Regions from separate parts of the Dickeya lacustris genome, predicted to be linked through region 2. Evidence: predicted binding sites of a transcription regulator. Region 2 holds the regulator's gene; each other region holds the start of a gene.
The links. The regulator PurR, encoded in region 2, represses purine synthesis genes. The targets are predictions, from matches to a motif close to CANGCAAACGTTTGCNTG.
Positions count from the first base shown of each region.

Region 1: the regulator PurR is predicted to act here: its motif matches at 2,034-2,051, upstream of O1Q98_RS14725 (nucleoside-specific channel-forming protein Tsx).
Region 3: the regulator PurR is predicted to act here: its motif matches at 1,753-1,770, upstream of O1Q98_RS11425 (nucleobase:cation symporter-2 family protein).

Region 1 is NZ_CP114280.1:3,245,209-3,250,070, forward strand. Features, by position in the region: gene nadC (carboxylating nicotinate-nucleotide diphosphorylase) at 47-937, opposite strand; gene O1Q98_RS14725 (nucleoside-specific channel-forming protein Tsx) at 1,054-1,917, opposite strand; gene ampD (1,6-anhydro-N-acetylmuramyl-L-alanine amidase AmpD) at 2,277-2,837, shown strand; gene ampE (beta-lactamase regulator AmpE) at 2,842-3,696, shown strand; gene O1Q98_RS14740 (amino acid permease) at 3,834-4,862, opposite strand, start outside.
Region 2 is NZ_CP114280.1:864,785-869,646, forward strand. Features, by position in the region: gene O1Q98_RS03910 (C40 family peptidase) at 1-777, shown strand, start outside; gene cydH (cytochrome bd-I oxidase subunit CydH) at 973-1,062, opposite strand; gene purR (HTH-type transcriptional repressor PurR) at 1,425-2,450, shown strand; partial or broken gene O1Q98_RS03925 (riboflavin synthase subunit alpha) at 2,713-3,364, opposite strand; partial or broken gene O1Q98_RS03930 (MATE family efflux transporter) at 3,640-4,862, shown strand, end outside.
Region 3 is NZ_CP114280.1:2,513,825-2,518,686, forward strand. Features, by position in the region: gene recG (ATP-dependent DNA helicase RecG) at 1-639, shown strand, start outside; gene O1Q98_RS11415 (hypothetical protein) at 703-1,089, opposite strand; gene O1Q98_RS11420 (cysteine peptidase family C39 domain-containing protein) at 1,091-1,285, opposite strand; gene O1Q98_RS11425 (nucleobase:cation symporter-2 family protein) at 1,828-3,216, shown strand; gene O1Q98_RS11430 (AsmA family protein) at 3,372-4,862, shown strand, end outside.

The DNA of each region.
Region 1 (4,862 bases), 2.0 Mb from region 2:
ATTGGTATGCCCGGCTGATGGCGTAGCGGTTTTATGCCATCGTGCGCTAGCTAAAGCGCATCGACAAATCGAGCGCCCGCACATGCTTGGTTAACGCGCCCACCGAAATATAGTCAACGCCTGTGGCTGCGTAATCTGCCAGGGTTTGCAGTGTGACGTTGCCAGAGACTTCCAATAGCGCACGGCCGTTGGTCAATGTGACAGCTTCCCGGATGGCGGCCAGCGTAAAATTATCCAGCATGATAATGTCTGCACCTGCATCAAGAGCGTGTTGCAGTTCGTTCAGGGTCTCTACCTCGACTTCTACCGGCACATCGCTACGTAGCTGAAGGGCTTTTTCGACCGCCTGTTTGATGGAGCCGGCTGCAATAATGTGGTTCTCTTTGATAAGAAATGCATCTGCCAAACCCAGACGGTGATTGCTGCCGCCACCGCACAGTACCGCGTATTTAAGCGCAGTACGTAAACCTGGCACCGTTTTTCGCGTATCCAGCAAGCGGGTTCGTGTTCCAGTCAGTTGCGCAACATAACGGCTGACTTCGGTTGCCACGCCACTGAGCGTTTGCAGGAAATTGAGCGCGGTGCGCTCTCCGGTGAGCAGGATGCGGGAGACACCGTGTAGTTGGCACAGCACTTGATTAGCGGTCAATGCATCACCGTCTTGGACTTGCCAGTCAATGGTGATGTTGCCGCCTAACTGGCGGAATACTTCGTCCAGCCAGCGTTGGCCGCAGAAGACGCCCGCTTCACGGGTGATAATAACGGCGCTGGCCATGGTCTCTGCCGGTAATAGCTGTGCGGTGATATCGTGCTCTTGGTTGACTTCCCCCCCCAGATCCTCACGTAATGCCAGGCTGACGCTGGTGGGAATATCTTGCTCAATACGACCAAGCAGTTCGGCCTGGCGTTGTTCCTGACTATAACGGCGTGTTGTCATTGTGCGACCCCGACGGCAATTCAGAATTATGCTATCTCGCTGAATAAGAGATAGTTTTATAAATTCAGCGCGTTATTTCGTATCCCGACGATAGCCGGGATACATGATGGCAACAATCAGAAGTTGTAGCCTGCGACCAGATAATATCCCCATCCGGTAGAGCGAACATTGAATGGGCCACGGCCAAAATCTAATTCCGTGCCCTCAGCCCATTGGCCACCGTTGTGGAAGTAACGCGCGACCACAGAATAGTGCCAGTGATCGTAGTTCAAGGCCAGAATATGGCTAGAGGCAATCGCGTTGCTAGTACGTGATGGGCCTGCTGCGTTAGCCAGGTCTGAGCCGAAATCAAAGTTGGTAAAGCCGATATAGGTCAGCTTGCCGCCCCACACGGAGGCAATCGGGTAGAAGTATTTAATTTTGAAGCGGTATCCATCCCAACGATCTTCATTGGGCGCGGTGTAGTTCTGGCCCTGATACTTGGCGTAGATATTGGCAGACAGTGAGAGATCGGTGCCGGTGGCAATGTCGGTACCCAGACCTACGTACCAGGTACTCTGGCGCGAATCGTTATTACGACCCTGATCGTAGATAATATTATTCGCAACGTACCACTCTTTAAACGGGCCGAAACCTAACTGCGAGTGGGTTAATTTATCAATTGAAAAACGCGGTTCAAGTTCCATGAACAGCGGGGAACCTTTGTCCCAAATACCACGGTCAGGCGTGTTGCCCGCGCCAAACGTTTTTGGCACGTCAATATAACCGTAGAAATCAAACCAGTCTTTGCGGGCGAAAGCTTCATACTCGAGGTATACATCGTTATTCAACTGGGGCCCAAAACGCGTGTGATAGCTGCCTACAACGTTAATACTTTGATGCCACCAGTCAGAGAGATATTGCGGATCATGACTCTCCGCAAGAGTGGGTAAACTGTATGACAACGTGCTAATTGCACAGGCAGCAAGGATTTTTTTCATGACGATTCTCTGTGTTGCCCGACCTATCATCAACAGCCTGAACTATCAGCCTGTGGGATAGCCATTCGGACGGTAATAACAAAAAAATGTTGAGAAAACTTTCTGGCGATGGGGTAGGCGGAAACGTTTGCTTGCGGCGCGCGCTTTCTTAGCTTCCCATCAGAAAGAAGGGGCGCAGCATACCAGAAGACAGGCGGAACATCATAGATTGTGCGCATATTCTGCGGTGCAAGCAGTGGATAAATCTAACGCATCGGCAATGTGGCAGATGCGGTAAGATACCGACATGATAAGTCATCAGCTGTGGCAGATCGCTTAATGACTGTCACTTACATGGCAGATTGCTTAAAGGAGGAGCGATGAGGGTCGAGAATGGTTGGCTGACAGGGGTGACACATATTCTGTCACCGCATCAGGATGAACGTCCGCAGGGGGAGCTTCCCTCGCTGTTGGTCATCCATAATATTAGTTTACCGCCGGGTGAGTTTGGCGGGCCCTATATCGATAGGCTTTTTACCGGCACATTAGAGGGTAGCGACCATCCGTATTTTGCCACGATTAGCCATTTGCGGGTGTCAGCCCATTGTCTGATTCGTCGTGACGGCGAAGTTATTCAGTATGTCGCTTTTGATAAACGCGCCTGGCATGCCGGTGTTTCTCAGTTTGAGGGGCGCGAGCGCTGTAATGATTTCTCTATTGGTATTGAACTTGAAGGCACAGATAGCACGCCCTTTACCCCCGAGCAATATAACCGCCTCGCGCAGGTGACGCGGCTACTCAATGAGTATTATGGTATTACGTCGGCGCGAATTACCGGGCATAGCGACATTGCGCCAGGACGTAAAACAGACCCGGGCCCGGCATTTGATTGGGCACGGTATCAACAGTTATGGCAGGCACACGTGCAGAAAGGGGAGTAAGCCAATGACGCTGTTTAGCCTATTGTTGGTTTTAGGGTGGGAACGGGGCTTTAAGCGTAGCGATCGCTGGCAACTGGATCATCATTTGGAGCGGCTGTTTCGTCATCTTTCATCCCCGTCTTTGTTGCAGACGCTTTTCCTGTCGCTGGCAGCAATGGGGGGCGTGTTTGTGTTGCAGCGGCTGCTGAGTGGCTGGCTATTCGGCTTGCCGCAGCTTTTTCTGTGGATTGTCATTGGGCTATTGTGCATTGGCGCAGGCGAGTCGCGCCAACATTATCACCGCTATATTCAGGCGGCAAAACGCGGTGAGAGCGATGCTTGTCAGGAAATGGCGGTTGAGCTGGCGCTCATCCATGGTTTACCGCAGGAAGCGACCGCGCGCGAGCGGTTAAAAGAGCTGCAAAATGCGCTGCTGTGGTTAAATTTCCGTTTTTATCTGGCACCGCTGTTTTGGTTTGTGGTGGCAGGCCCGTATGGCGCAGTCGCATTGGTCGGCTATACCGTATTACGCGCCAGGCAATGCTGTCTCGCCCGCCATCACACGCCGCTGGAGCGCGCCAATGCGGGGGTTGATACCCTGCTGCATTGGCTTGATTGGCTTCCTGTTCGTCTGGCTGGGGTGGCGTATGCTCTGTTAGGGCATGGTGAAAAGGCACTGCCTGCATGGTTTGCCGCGATGATGGACTGGCGTTCGTCGCAGTATTGGGTGCTAACCCGGCTGGCGCAATTCTCTTTGGAAAGAGAGCCGCATAGCGACCCAATATCTACGCCACAGGCAGCGGTATCGTTGGCAAAAAAAGTTACGCAGATATTGGTTGTCGTCGTTGCTCTGTTGACGATTTACGGCACGCTGATTTAGCGGCCGATAGCGAGAAAAATAGCGAGAAAAATAGCGAGAAAAGAAGAGAGAAAATAAGAAAGAAAAAAAGAGGATGACCGCATTGCGCTCATCCTCTTTCTCTTTCGTCCGTCGGTTAAAACTGTCGGAGGTTTAAATTAATGGCGTTTTCTAAAACGGTAGCCAATACCTAATATCACCAGCCATACCGGGATCAGCAAAACAGAAATCTGAATGCCCGGAGTCATAAACATAATCACCAGTATGCCAACCATGAAGGCCAGACACAGGTAATTACCATAAGGGAACCACAGCGCCTGAAAACGTGTTTTAACGCCTTGTTTGTCCTTCGCTGCGCGGAATTTCAGGTGGGCCAGACTTATCATCGCCCAGTTGATAACCAATGCGGAAACAACCAGCGCCATCAACAGTTCAAAGGCTTTACCCGGCAGGAGATAGTTGATGAGTACGCACAAGGCGGTTGCCAGCGCTGATAATCCAATGGCGACGACAGGAACACCGCGACGATCGACTTTCAGCAGCGATTGCGGGCCATTACCTTGTTTGGCTAGGCCGTAAAGCATACGGCTGTTGCAGTATACGCAGCTGTTGTAAACAGATAGCGCAGCTGTCAGAACAACCAGATTGAGAATGTTAGCCACCAGTTCGCTGTTTAATGCATGGAAAATCATCACAAACGGGCTACCGCCTTCTACCACTTTCCCCCAAGGATAGAGAGATAACAGCACGGTGAGTGAGCCAATATAGAAGAGCAATATACGATAGAGCACCTGGTTGGTTGCGCGTGGGATGCTTTCTTCTGGTTTGTCGGCTTCAGCGGCAGTAATACCCACCAGCTCGAGGCCGCCAAACGAAAACATAATGACAGCCATCGCCATGACTAACCCGCTGATGCCATTGGGGAAAAAGCCGCCCTGTGCCCAGAGGTTGGTTACGGTTGCTTCCGGGCCGCCATGGCCGCTCATCAAAAGCCAACTGCCAAAAGCAATCATGCCGATAATCGCGGCGACTTTAATAATCGAAAACCAGAACTCCAGCTCGCCGTACATCTTGACGTTAGCGAGGTTTATGGCGTTAATCAGGACGAAAAATACCGCAGCGGAAACCCAGGTAGGCACGCCCGGCCACCAATACTGTACATAAATGCCGACTGCGCTCAGTTCTGC
Region 2 (4,862 bases):
CACTCCGGTGCACCTGCACACAGCAAAACTGCCGCAGCTAAAGGGAATGCCCCGGCTAACACGGCACACAATGCCGCTAAAACCGGCAAAAATGATAAAAAACCAGAGAAAACCCCCTTAGCCAAAGCGCCCCTGCCCACAGCTAAAAATGCCAAGAAAGGGCATGTGCCCGAACAGCCAGCAACGGTAGCGAAAGCGGCACATACCAAAAGCACAAAACCAGGCACAGGGCAGCCAGCAGCAAAAAATCACAAAGGTAAATCCAGCACTCATAGCGAAGAGTTAGCCGCCAGCGCGCATCACGGTAAGAACAAAAAAGACACACAGAACAAGTCCGTTATTGCCATGAATCCGGCGCATCAAAAGCGTTATCAGCATGCCAAGCAGACAGCGATGAATAAGCTGATGAGTCAGATTGGCAAGCCTTATCACTGGGGTGGCTCATCGCCCTATTCTGGTTTTGATTGCAGCGGATTAGTGTATTACGCCTACAAAGATGTGGTGAAAATCCCGATTCCTCGCACCGCTAACGAGATGTTCCATCTGCGCGATGCCGCCCCTATCAAGAAAAATGAATTGGAGAGCGGGGATCTGGTATTTTTCAGAATTACCAACCGAGGTGCCGCCGATCACGTCGGCGTTTATCTTGGCAATGGCCGCTTTATTCAGTCGCCCCGCACCGGCTCTGATATAAAAATCAGCAAACTGAGTGAAGACTACTGGCAGGATCACTACGTCGGCGCACGCCGCGTGGTGACACCGAAGACAATTCGTTGATACAGCGATTAAAAATCACACCTTTAGCGCGGTAATACGGCTTGATGGCGGGTTACGGTTATGGCCCACGACGCTCGATGACTCTCATTTCATTCGCGCTCCATCCACTCTCGATGCACTTCTGTACAAGCCGTCTGCCGTTAGCGCACTGAGATTGCCCGGCCAGCAAGAACGCGTCAGCCGGACAATACGGCGTTAATTCAATACAGCATTCATGCTGAACACCACAATCACCGCCAGCGCAACGGCCGTTGTGAATAACGACATCTTCAAATTAGTATCCATAAACATGCTCCTGTATTTGACGAAACGGCGGGTTATCACATCACAATGAATATACACCGACGATAAATATAACCAGTTTTTCATTATATGAAACAGCGTTAAAAAAACCGCTTTCCTCATCACAGAGATAACACGAATTATTTCTTCCACTTTTGATCTAGATCGGCCAGAATTCGCAGTTTACTGTATGCACTGCGTTGGCCGCCTCCCGGCCTCCCCTCCGGCGACACTTCGGCATATCTCCACCTGAAATCGTGCCTTGCTATCTGGCTGGAGATGAATTCACGCAGGCAAACGATTAACAACATATTTACTGCTGTAACAGATGCGTTGCTGTTACAACTGTTCAGGAGTCACTTGAGATGGCAACGATTAAAGATGTGGCAAAGCGCGCAGGCGTTTCAACCACAACCGTATCACACGTGATCAATAAAACACGTTTCGTCGCCGAAGAAACCAAAGCTGCGGTGCGTGCAGCCATCAAGGAATTGCACTACTCACCAAGCGCGGTGGCGCGCAGCCTGAAAGTGAATCACACCAAGTCTATCGGGTTGCTGGCCACCTCAAGTGAAGCGCCCTATTTTGCTGAAATTATCGAAGCCGTCGAAAATAGCTGTTACGCCAGAGGCTACACCCTCATTCTGTGTAACTCCCACAATAATCTGGATAAACAGCGCGCTTATTTGTCCATGCTGGCGCAAAAGCGCGTTGATGGCTTATTAGTCATGTGTGCCGAATACCCACCCGCGCTGTTATCCATGCTGGCTGACTACCGCCATATCCCGATGGTCGTCATGGACTGGGGGGAAGCGCACAGCGATTTTACCGACACCATCATCGATAATGCCTTCACCGGCGGCTACATGGCTGGCCGTTACCTGATTGAACGGGGCCACCGTGATATTGGCGCAATCCCTGGCTCGCAGGAACGTAATACCGGCAGCGGTCGCTATCTGGGCTTTCTCAAGGCGTTGAAGGAAGCGGAAATTACGATACGCGAAGAATGGGTGGTGCAAGGCGATTTCGAACCGGAATCCGGCTATAAGGCCATGCACCAAATTCTGGCGCAAAAGCATCGCCCGACGGCGGTATTCTGTGGCGGCGATATCATGGCGATGGGCGCGATTTGTGCCGCAGATGAGCTGGGATTGCGGGTTCCGCAGGATATTTCGGTGATAGGGTATGACAATGTTCGCCACGCCCGTTATTTCACGCCGGCGCTCACCACTATCCATCAACCGAAAGAGCGTCTCGGACAAGCCGCATTCTCAATGTTGCTGGATCGCATTACCAGCAAACGTGAGGAAGCGCAGACCATTGAAGTCCACCCGACGCTCATTGAGCGTCGCTCTGTCGGCGATGGCCCCTTCCTCGACTATCGGCGCTAATACCGCGCCAGTCCCGGCTGGTCAGGAAAAACCATGACCAGCGCTGGCAGCCACACTCCGGTCATGGTTTTTGACGACAACAACCATCATCTGACGCTGCCAGATAGCTATGCCAACGGCTCGCCAACTGTCCTGACTGTGCATTTGTTCTGACTGTGCGTTGCGCGCGCTAACCGCTTGACAGCGCAAGAGCCCAGGTTTCTCACTGAGGCCTCAACCGGCGGCTCAGGCACATTCTTTGCCCTTTGCCGCCGGGTTAAGGTTATTCGTCTTGCGCTGCCTCTGCCTCTGCCTGCTGCCGGGCTTGTTGGGCCGCCATCACACGCTCAACGGAATCGACTATCGCTTGTGTTTGCGGGTCAATTTTCAATATTGATGCGATCGCCAAGCCGCTTTTTCCCCAGCGTGGTACGTTGCAGTGTTTCAGGGATCAAATGCACACAGAAACGACTGCGAGTGACTTCACCCACCGTCAGACTAATGCCGTCAATACCAATAAACCCTTTATGCAAAACATATTTCATCAGGCTGGTATCCGACAGGCGGAACCAAATCTGATGGTTATTTTCTGAGGTCAGGATCTTCACAACCTCTGCCGTACACATAATATGGCCGGACATGACATGCCCACCGATTTCATCGCCATATTTGGCCGCACGCTCAACATTCACGCTGTCGCCGACGTTAATCTCGCCCAGGTTAGTCAAGCGTAATGTCTCTTTGATTAAATCAAAGCTGACGCAATCGCCGTTAATCTCGGTTACGGTCAAACAACAGCCGTTATGCGCCACAGAAGCGCCCGGCTCAAGTCCAGGCAGCAGTTCAGCAGGCAGTTGGATGACGTGAGTGCGAAAATTGGGTTTTTCATCAACAGACACGACTGTCGCCGTGCCTTGAACAATACCGGTAAACATGATGGTGTTCTGCTCTCCTGAATCGGGTCATAAAACGCGATGGATGCAACCTTGGCGCTTATCCGATGATCGGAATAACGCCTGAAAACGCATTCATCGAATGCACGGCAGTGTGCACCAGATTGACAGGAAAACCAAACGGAACAGACGGCATAGCACAGGCATTGGTTTAACACCGTTAAATCGTTACAATGCATTATCTTTTTTTACGAAATAAAGGATGATTGTCTTTCTCGTGCCGAGATCCCTCTCAATCCTGTTCTAGGAAGGTTGTTGTGCAGAAGTATTTAGCAGAAGCGCGTCATTTGCTGGCGCTGGCCATTCCCGTCATTATTGCGCAAGTCTCGCAAACCTCAATGGGTGTGGTGGATACCATCATGGCAGGCTCGTATAGCGCGACCGATATGGCTGCCGTTGCCGTGGGCACCTCCATCTGGTTGCCGGTGATTCTAATTTGGGCATGGCTTATTAATGGCGCTCACCCCGGTTGTCGCGAATCTGAATGGCTCAGGCCGGCGGGAGCGTATCGCCCATCAAACCCAGCAGGCGTTTATACTGGCCGCTATTATCGCTGTCGCCACCATGTTTGTACTTTATCAAGGGCAATATGTTATTCGCCTGATGCATGATGGCGCTCCCGAATTGGCGGATAAAGCCATCAAATATTTACATGCGCTACTGTGGGGTGCTCCAGGCTACCTGTTCTATCAGGTGCTGCGCAGCCAGTGTGAGGGGTTATCCAAAACACAGCCGGGTATGGTTATCGGTTTCATTGGTTTATTGATCAATATTCCTATCAACTACGTGTTTATCCACGGCAAGTTTGGCATGCCTGAACTCGGCGGCGTTGGCTGTGGGGTTGCGACGGCTTCGGTCTACTGGATAATGATGTTGCTCATGGCACTTTATTCGCGACACGCATATTGGTTAAAGGATATCCGGCGGCAGAAAAAACAGTTGCAGCCCGACTGGGCCGTATTAAAACGCTTGTCGGGTCTGGGGTTGCCCATTGCTCTGGCCATGTTATTTGAAGTGACGCTGTTCGCCATTGTCGCATTGCTGGTATTGCCGTTAGGCGTGGTGGATGTCGCCGGGCATCAAATCGCCCTCAACTTCAGCTCGCTCATGTTCGTATTGCCGTTATCCGTTGGCGTAGCGGCCACCATCCGCGTTGGCCACCGTTTGGGGGAAAAGGCTGTCGATGCCGCCCGCATCGCCGCCCATACCAGTATTTTCACCGGTATTCTTCTGGCTATCTGTACCGCGATTTTTACCATTACACTGCGTGAACCTATCGCGATGCTCTATAACAAAGACCCGGCGGTGGTCGCGATGGCCTCTCATTTGATGTTACTGGCTGCGGTTTATCAGATTTCTGATGCGATACAGACTATCGGCAGCGGCGTACTGCGCGGATATAAAGACACCCGCGCGATTTTTTTCATCACGTTTATCGCCTATTGGATGCTGGGGCTGCCCATCGGTTATTTGCTGGCGT
Region 3 (4,862 bases), 1.6 Mb from region 2:
GAGGGGCGACAAGCATATTGGGTGTGTACGCTGATTGAAGAGTCTGACCTGCTGGAAGCACAAGCGGCGCAAGCCACTTGTCAGGAGTTACAGTTAGCCTTACCCGATCTCGCGATTGGTCTGGTGCATGGCCGCATGAAACCCAAAGAAAAGCAGGCGGTCATGGAGGCCTTTAAAGCCAACCAATTACAATTACTGGTTGCAACAACGGTGATAGAAGTCGGCGTTGATGTGCCTAACGCCAGTTTGATGATTATCGAAAACCCGGAGCGACTGGGGTTAGCGCAATTGCATCAGTTGCGTGGCCGCGTCGGGCGAGGAGCCATCGCGTCACACTGCGTGCTGCTATATAAATCACCGCTGAGTAAAACCGCGCAAATGCGTTTGCAGGTATTGCGCGACAGCCATGACGGCTTTGTGATTGCCCAGCGCGATCTGGAAATTCGCGGCCCAGGGGAGCTTCTTGGTACACGCCAGACCGGTAATGCCGTGTTTAAGGTCGCCGATTTATTGCGCGATCAGGCACTTATCCCTCAGGTGCAACGCGTTGCCCGCCATCTCCATACCCATTACCCTGAACACGCCAACGCCCTGATAGCACGCTGGCTTCCTGAACGTACACGCTATACCAACGCTTGATGCACCACGTTAGGATCCATTTTATGGTCAATATCATTACTACATATAGCTAAAAAATATATATTATATTTTAACAAAAATCACTGAACCGGTATTGGTTTCAGAATTTTGTAACTGTGATATATATTTATTGAAGATAATCCTATTTCTTAACAAAGAATTAGCTTCATTTAAAATAAACTTCTCCTCCTTAGATAAGCTATTCGATACATCTTTTCCTGATGGAGTATCAGGATTACCTTCCAAGAAATTACTGAAAAAACCATTAAAAACATGATTCCCTGTTTTTGAATTCACGAGTGAAACAGGTGACATCGTGTTTTTTTGCTGTTCATTAGCTGCTATATTTAGGAGCTCATTGAATTTTTCATGTCTTTTATTAACCTGAATTCCCCATGCCCCATAAGCTGCTGCATCACCCTTATTCAACCCATTGATATTATTCGTCACCTCAGCCTCCGATTAATAATGCATATCCGTTCCATCGATGTTTTAACTCATAAATCGGCATATTCACTTTCCCAATTTCAGGATCATAAACGATTGCACTTTCTTTATTCATTCTATCAAGTACAACAAAATGTATGTATTCAGCACCTTCAATAGGAATAATGATTAATTCAGACACAATCAATTCATCATTCACATCAAATTTAACCCCTTTGGTAGCGTGTCATAAACAGTGCCAAAAACACAAACACCTTTTAATTCGGTGACAGTTGCTTGAGCCGTTATAGAAAAAATAGCGCTATCAACACTATTTTTAATTTCACATTACCATTCTTGAGTATTTTAAAGGGAAATATTTTTATTTATATAGTGCAGAAGGGAGAAAGTCGCTTCCCGCAATCTTGCCATATTACAATTATCGTATAACACTTTATGTCATTATATATCATACAAAATATTTTAATCTAGCTGAAAATAATACTTATAATAGGTATTAATACATTACATATAATTAGCAGGATAATAAAATTATATATAGTGAATTGAAATTCATATCTAAATAAAATTTTAGCCATTCAGATGGTTTATTCATGTATCCCTTATTTTAAGAATAAAAATCATCTTTAGCGTTATTCCATAACCCAAAAATCATTCGTTCGAACATTAGCAAACGTTTGCTTTCAACCAAGAGATCATTAAAATGCGCTCTTTGTCGTTTCAGGAACGCCAACTTACATCATGACTACCACCACGGAAACATCCCAAACAGAAGCCGCTGCCGCACCTCAGCGCAGTGAACTCATCTATCGCCTTGAAGACAGACCACCGCTGCCGCAAACGCTGTTTGCCGCCTGTCAGCACCTGCTTGCCATGTTTGTTGCGGTGATTACCCCAGCGCTATTGATTTGTCAGGCATTAGGTCTGCCAGCCCAGGACACTCAGCACATTATTAGCATGTCGCTGTTCGCCTCCGGCCTGGCATCAATTTTACAAATTAAAACCTGGGGGCCGGTCGGCTCTGGCCTGTTGTCGATTCAGGGCACCAGCTTTAACTTTGTGACTCCGCTCATTATGGGCGGCATGGCGCTGAAAAACGGCGGGGCAGATGTGCCAACCATGATGGCCGCGCTGTTTGGCACCCTGATGATAGCGTCTTGCACAGAAATGCTGCTCTCGCGCGTATTACATCTGGCGCGCCGCATCATTACCCCGCTGGTTTCCGGCATTGTTGTAATGATTATCGGCTTATCGCTGATTCAGGTCGGCCTGACCTCTATCGGCGGAGGCTTTGCGGCAATGAGCAACCACACTTTCGGCGCCCCCAAAAATCTCTTACTGGCCGCTGTGGTGTTGGCCGTCATTATTTTGCTCAACCGCCAGCGTAATCCTTATCTGCGCGTCGCCTCACTGGTGATAGCCATGGCGATTGGCTACCTGGCTGCCTGGTTGATGGGGATGTTGCCAGAGCACACCGCTTCCGGCACCACATCGCTCATCATGGTGCCGACGCCGATGTACTATGGTCTTGGCTTTGACTGGAGTTTATTGGTTCCGTTAATGCTGGTGTTTATGGTGACGTCACTGGAAACTATTGGCGATATCACGGCAACGTCCGATGTTTCGGAACAGCCGGTTAGCGGGCCGCTGTATATGAAACGTCTGAAAGGCGGCGTACTGGCAAACGGCCTCAACTCCTGCCTGTCTGCGGTATTTAACACTTTCCCTAACTCTTGCTTTGGCCAGAACAACGGCGTAATCCAGTTGACCGGCGTCGCCAGCCGCTATGTCGGTTTTGTTGTCGCGCTGATGCTTATCGTGCTTGGTTTGTTCCCGGCAGTCAGCGGATTTGTCCAGCATATTCCTGAACCGGTGCTGGGTGGCGCGACCATCGTCATGTTCGGCACCATCGCGGCTTCAGGCGTGCGGATTGTTTCCCGTGAGCCGCTCAACCGTCGGGCTATCATGATCATTGCGCTGTCGCTGGCCGTCGGGCTGGGCGTTTCTCAGCAGCCGCTGATTCTGCAATTTGCGCCAGACTGGCTGAAAACACTGTTATCGTCCGGTATCGCTGCGGGCGGCATCACAGCAATTGTGTTGAATCTGGTCTTTCCTCACGAAAAAGAGTAAGCCACGCTTCCAGAAATTTTTAATCTGACGTGATAATAAGGGCCGATGGTGTAACATCGGCCCTTATTTATTTGCTGTAATAAGTTACTTGTTGAGGCGGCTGAGTAATTACGGCATAACACCATAATCTTTTATGACTGGCACGGACTGAGGCAATGAAACTTATCGGGAAACTTATTCTCACACTGCTGCTACTGGCATTACTGGTCGCGATCGTGCTGTATGTATTGGCCCAGACAGAATGGGGGGCAAAGCAGATTACCCAGTGGGTGAATCAGCGCTCCGAATACCAGGTGTCATTTAAGAAAATGGCGCATGACTGGTCTTCCCCTGGGCAAATCACGCTTCAGGACACGAGTTTCAGTCATAAAAATCAGCCCGTTACACTGACGGCTAAAAACATTGTGGTGGGGTTCAGCGTACGCCAGATAACCGATCCTCGGCATTTTTCCAGCCTGATATTAGAAGGCGGCACACTTAATCTGGCACAAACCGGTTTTACTCTGCCCATTGAAGCCGACCGGCTCCAGCTAAAAAATATGGCGCTACAGGGTCAGGATGGCGATTGGCGTCTACAGGGTGAACAAGTCACCGGTGGTATCGTTCCCTGGAAACCAGAGCAAGGGGCGTTGTTAGGTAAAAAAGCCGCTTTTCAGTTAAGCGCTCAATCGTTAACGCTCAATGACCTCCCTGCCAGCAAAGTGCTGGTACAGGGTCAGTTTAACGAACAGCAACTGACGCTTGAGAATTTCGGTGCAGACGTCGCACGCGGTGAACTGACCGGTAATGCCTCCCGGACGGCAGATGGCAGTTGGCTGATTAATACACTGCGCTTGAGTAATGTTCGACTGCAAACCCAGCAATCTATTACGGATTTCTGGCAACCAGTGGCGCGGCTGCCCGCCGTGACGGTTAACCGTTTTGACCTGATTGATGCTCGCATCGAGGGGCTAAACTGGGCATTTACCGATTTGGACGTCACGCTGCAAAATGTCACCTTCCGCCAGAACGACTGGCAAAGTGATGATGGCTCCCTGTCGTTTAATGCAACTGACATCGTCAACGGCAACATGCATTTTGTTGACCCGATAGTCAGCCTTGATCTGTCAAAGCAAGGCGTGAATATCAAACAATTCTCAACCCGTTGGGAAGGCGGCTTATTACGTACCACAGGCAACTGGCTGCGTAACACTCACCGACTGACGCTCGATGAACTGGCCGTCGCGGGGATGGAGTACACATTGCCGACAGACTGGCGGCAGCGCTGGTTGCGCACGCTACCGGATTGGCTGGCTGAGGTGGAAATCAAGAAGTTTAACGCCAACCATAATCTGCTGATCGACATCACGCCCGATTTTCCTTTCCAACTGACGGCACTTGATGGATTCGGCAATAACCTTTTGCTGGCGCGCGATCATCAATGGGGTATCTGGCAAGGCTCACTGACGCTGAATGCCAGCGACGCGACGTTTAATAAGGTGGACGTTCGCAGACCGTCCGTGGCGTTAAGCGCCAATGACAACCAAATTACGTTGACCGATCTTAGCGCATTTACAAAAACCGGCTTGCTGGAAGCCAAAGCGGTTATCAGCCAGCAGCCCTCACGCGCATTTACACTGGATTTGAACGGCAAAGCGGTCGCGTTT